Regions from separate parts of the Lysinibacillus sp. NPDC092081 genome, predicted to be linked through region 1. Evidence: a T-box and tRNA genes for the amino acid it is inferred to sense, from the RefSeq annotation. Region 1 holds a T-box; the other holds one or more tRNA genes.
The links. A T-box is a leader RNA that pairs with one kind of tRNA and senses whether it is charged. The one in region 1 lies ahead of ACIQLB_RS06190 (valine--tRNA ligase), so its partner is inferred to be a tRNA-Val.

Region 1 (2,470 bases):
AGCAGCAGTAGCTTCGATTCAAGAAGAAAAACCTGCACCTATAGTGGTTTTGGCACAAGAAGAAAAACCTATAGCAGTAGTAGCCTCAACACAAGAAGAAAAATCAACAGCATCCATAAAAGAGGAAAAAGCAAAGGTTGTAACATTTGCAGCACCAAAGGAAAAGTCTGAAGCTGTAGTGGCTTCAGACAAAAAAGAAAAACCTGCACCAGTTGAGCAAAAAACAGTGTTGAGGGAATCCTCAAGTCATATTGTAGTCCGTGAATCCAGCTCCTGGCATGAAGTTCCTTCGATGATCTGGGATTTAACGGAGGACTATACACCGCTAAAGGTTCGTGTTTCAAATGACATCATTCAAAAGTAAATAGCATAGAAGTAGCAGGAGCAATAAGATGATAAAATCACCAGATGTCGGAAGGATGATGACATGTATAAACTGAAAAACACAAATTGGTACAATTATCGTTCTGCAATAAAAACGAAATTGTCGTAGCCATGGTGGTAAAAGCCAAGGATTATACTTGCGTCGTCGCATTTGAATTTCACTTCCTTTTCTAGTAGTGCTTCCTAAAAAATGACTAAATCACTTGAATAATTGCACGATTTTGCGGTACAATGTGAAAAAGTCGAATATAGATGCTATGACAGGGAAGAGTAAATTATGAGTGCATTTTAAGAGAGGAAACGGTAGCTGAAAAGTTTCTATTTGTACCTAATTGAATGTAGCCCTCGAGCAGCTTTAGTGAACTAACAGTAGTTAAAGCCGGTTAAACACCGTTACCGAATTGAGAGCCAGTAGTAAAAGGCTTAAGCAAGTAGTACATTTTTTTCTGATGAAATGTGTGACTACTTAACTTACCTCTACTGGAATTAAAGGTGGTACCGCGAACTTAAACTCCTTCGTCCTTTTAGACGTTAGGAGTTTTTTTTATTTTCATTAATCTTCTGGTAAATGTGCCTCTACCTGAGACATAAAAACAGAATGATTGGTACGATCTCACACACACCGGTAAAATTAATAAGTCAACAGGAGGAGTCAAAATGACAGAAAACATTTCAATGCCTACAAAATATGATCCGCAGTCCATTGAAGCAGGTCGTTATGAATGGTGGTTACAAGGGAAATTTTTTGAGGCACAGCCTACAAGTGAAAAGGAGCCTTATTCTATCGTTATTCCACCACCGAATGTAACAGGTAGATTACATCTTGGCCATGCTTGGGATACCACATTACAAGATATTCTAATTCGTATGAAACGCATGCAAGGTTACGATGCACTTTGGTTACCAGGAATGGACCATGCAGGTATTGCAACACAGGCAAAAGTAGAGGCCAAACTACGAGAAGATAATATTACACGTTATGATTTAGGGCGTGAAAAATTCCTCGAAAAAACATGGGAATGGAAAGAAGAGTATGCTGGGCATATTCGCGATCAATGGGCGAAGCTTGGTCTTGCATTAGATTATTCTCGTGAGCGTTTCACACTCGACCAAGGTCTTTCTGATGCAGTTAAAACTGTTTTCGTTCAATTATATGAAAAAGGCTTAATCTATCGTGGCGAACGTATTATTAACTGGGATCCTGCTGCAAAAACAGCATTATCAGATATTGAAGTTATTTATAAAGATGTTCAAGGTGCATTCTATCATATGAAGTACCCATTAGCTGATGGCTCAGGATATGTGGAAGTTGCGACTACACGTCCTGAAACAATGCTAGGAGACTCTGGGGTAGCTGTTCACCCGAAAGATGAGCGCTATCAACACTTAATCGGTAAAACAGTTATTTTACCAATCGTAGGCCGTGAAATTCCTATCGTAGCAGATGACTACGTAGATATGGAATTTGGTACTGGGGTAGTAAAAATGACACCAGCACACGATCCTAACGACTTTGAGGTTGGTAACCGCCACAACCTAGAACGCATTCTTGTCTTGAATGAAGATGGTACTATGAACGAGCTTGCTGGCAAGTATAACGGTATGGATCGCTTTGAATGCCGTAAGCAAATCGTAGCTGATTTACAAGAAGCGGGCGTGCTTATCCGTATTGAAGAGCATTCACACTCAGTAGGTCACTCTGAGCGTTCTGGTGCTGTTGTAGAGCCATATCTTTCAGCACAATGGTTCGTAAAAATGCAACCACTCGCTGATGCTTCACTTGCTCTTCAAAAAGATGAAGAAGGGCAAGTAAACTTCGTACCATCTCGTTTCGAAAACACATATTCTCGCTGGATGGAAAACATTCGCGACTGGTGTATTTCTCGTCAGTTATGGTGGGGTCATCAAATCCCAGCTTGGTATCACAATGAAACAGGTGAAATTTACGTAGGAAAAGAAGCGCCAGCAGATGCAGAAAATTGGACACAAGATGAAGACGTATTAGATACATGGTTCTCGTCAGCACTATGGCCATTTTCTACAATGGGTTGGCCAGATGAAACAAACGAAGAATATAAACGTTACT
Region 2 (2,470 bases), on a different contig from region 1:
TATCTGGTTGTGTACTTGCCAATTTATCTAAAGATGTCCAATCACCTGTAACAGTACCTATAACCAATTTATTATTTAAAGCTTCTACTGAAGAAGTAATACGATCTATCTCACCAGTGAACGCTTCATAGGCAATTACTGCCCTTGCAGAAGAGTGCTCCATACGATACTCTAAATCACTTGCACGTAACATTTCTGAACATGAAATAGGAACAATTCCAGCCTTTAGACAGCCAAGGAAAACAAAATAAGCCTCAGGCAGACGTGGAATAATAACTAATACGCGATCACCTTTTTGAAGCCCCTTCTTCGTCAAGGCATGCGCGTATTGATTCATTTTTTGAACAAGTTCAATATAGGAAATTGTTCGGCGATCCTGTTGAGTATTTAACCATCGTATTGCTTGACGATCGCTATCGTGAGAAAATTTCTCCAATTCCTCTGTAATATTATAGAACTCTGGTGCAATTAAATCGTTTGTTACCATGTGAACATTCCTCCCCCAAACAAATTTAATAGAAAATTCTTAAAACTATTTTCATTTTAACAATTACAATAATATACAGCAAGAATATTCTGTACATAAAATAGAAATATTAGATTTAATAGAGAACTATTAGGATTCTGGTTAATGTACAGGAAAGTTTCGACAAAAAATATAAAAATTTTCACAAAAAGTATTGCATAATTTATAATGCTTGCTATAATAATAAATGTACTGAGAGAGGTTTTAAAAACCAAATTGAATAGTATTGTTCCGAAGTAGCTCAGTTGGTAGTAGCACCTGACTGTTAATCAGGTTGTCGCAGGTTCGAGTCCTGCCTTCGGAGCCATTTTTTTGCCCATTTTTAAAATAATGATGTTATACATATAATAAATTATAAAAAAAGTGTTGCATTGGGAAGAAAGTAATGTTAATATAAATATTGTCTTGTTTGAGACATAAGAAATGGCCCCTTGGTCAAGTGGTTAAGACACCGCCCTTTCACGGCGGTAACACGGGTTCGAATCCCGTAGGGGTCACCATTTTTAAAGCATTGTAGTAATGCAAAGGCTTAAAAAGAAAATAAACTGTGAAGAAATAAACACCTGTTTCTATGGAGGATTAGCTCAGCTGGGAGAGCATCTGCCTTACAAGCAGAGGGTCGGCGGTTCGAGCCCGTCATCCTCCACCATAATGTGTTATTTCGGAGGGGTAGCGAAGTGGCTAAACGCGGCGGACTGTAAATCCGCTCCTTAGGGTTCGGCGGTTCGAATCCGTCCCCCTCCACCAGTTTTTATAAATGATTGGGGTATAGCCAAGCGGTAAGGCAACGGATTTTGATTCCGTCATGCCTAGGTTCGAATCCTAGTACCCCAGCCATTTTTATATTTTGAGCCATTAGCTCAGTTGGTAGAGCATCTGACTTTTAATCAGAGGGTCGAAGGTTCGAGTCCTTCATGGCTCACTTTTATAGAATAAAGCATATTCAAAAGTGTAACATTAACTACAGATACTAATCTCTTGCTGAAAACAGCAGGAGATTTTTTTATGCGCTATTTAATTGTATAAATATTCACGAAATTGTAAGGTTGAGCCAGAGAGGATATAGGCTTTACAATAGTCTTATAACTTAAAGGGGGTATGAAAAGATGAATAAACTAAATATTTCTATTATTGGGGTACCAACTGATTATGGGCAAACTCGCAGAGGGGTAGATATGGGGCCAAGTGCTATCCGTTATGCAGGTGTTGTAGAACGCTTAGAAGCTATTGGGCATGTAGTACATGATCAAGGGGATATACGTGTTAGTCAAAAGGAAGAAGGCACTATTGTTGATAAACAGCTACTTAATTTAGAGGAAGTTATCGATGTAAGTACATCCTTAGCAAACCGCGTAAATGAAGCAATTGAACAAAAGGCGTTTCCGCTTGTACTTGGTGGCGACCATAGCATTGCTATTGGCACACTTGCAGGGCTTGGTGAGCATTATAAAAATTTAGGCGTTATTTGGTTTGATGCGCATGCTGACCTAAACACACCTGAAACGACACCGTCTGGCAATATACATGGTATGCCGTTAGCTGTTAGCATTGGGCTCGGTCATGAACGCTTAGTGAAAATTCGTAATGATGTACCAAAAATTAAACCTGAAAATGTCATTATTATTGGAGCACGTTCCGTAGATCCGGGAGAACGTGACTTAATAAGTCAGCAAGGAATCAAAGTGTATACAATGCACGAGGTAGATCGTCTTGGAATGACACGTGTAATGGAAGACGCTCTTGCTTATTTAAGAGAGCGTAATGTAGATGGTTTGCATTTATCACTTGATTTAGATGGGTTAGATCCACTTTATACTCCAGGAGTTGGGACACCTGTACCTGGTGGTATTACATATCGAGAAAGCCACTTGGCGATGGAAATGCTTCAGGAATCAGGTATGCTAACATCTGCTGAATTTGTTGAGGTTAATCCAATTTTAGATG

Region 2: it has a tRNA-Val gene. The T-box ahead of ACIQLB_RS06190 (valine--tRNA ligase) is inferred to sense a tRNA for this amino acid. The anticodon was not compared.

What each region holds. Positions count from the first base shown of each region.
Region 1 covers NZ_JBIVRU010000002.1:292,997-295,466, forward strand. Annotated here, with positions in the region: gene ACIQLB_RS06185 (valyl-tRNA synthetase) at 1-364, shown strand, start outside; T-box leader at 633-911, shown strand; gene ACIQLB_RS06190 (valine--tRNA ligase) at 1,042-2,470, shown strand, end outside.
Region 2 covers NZ_JBIVRU010000005.1:219,676-222,145, reverse strand. Annotated here, with positions in the region: gene mbcS (acyl-CoA synthetase MbcS) at 1-487, opposite strand, end outside; tRNA gene ACIQLB_RS11355 (tRNA-Asn) at 757-833, shown strand; tRNA gene ACIQLB_RS11350 (tRNA-Glu) at 952-1,026, shown strand; tRNA gene ACIQLB_RS11345 (tRNA-Val) at 1,100-1,175, shown strand; tRNA gene ACIQLB_RS11340 (tRNA-Tyr) at 1,190-1,273, shown strand; tRNA gene ACIQLB_RS11335 (tRNA-Gln) at 1,289-1,363, shown strand; tRNA gene ACIQLB_RS11330 (tRNA-Lys) at 1,376-1,448, shown strand; gene rocF (arginase) at 1,633-2,470, shown strand, end outside.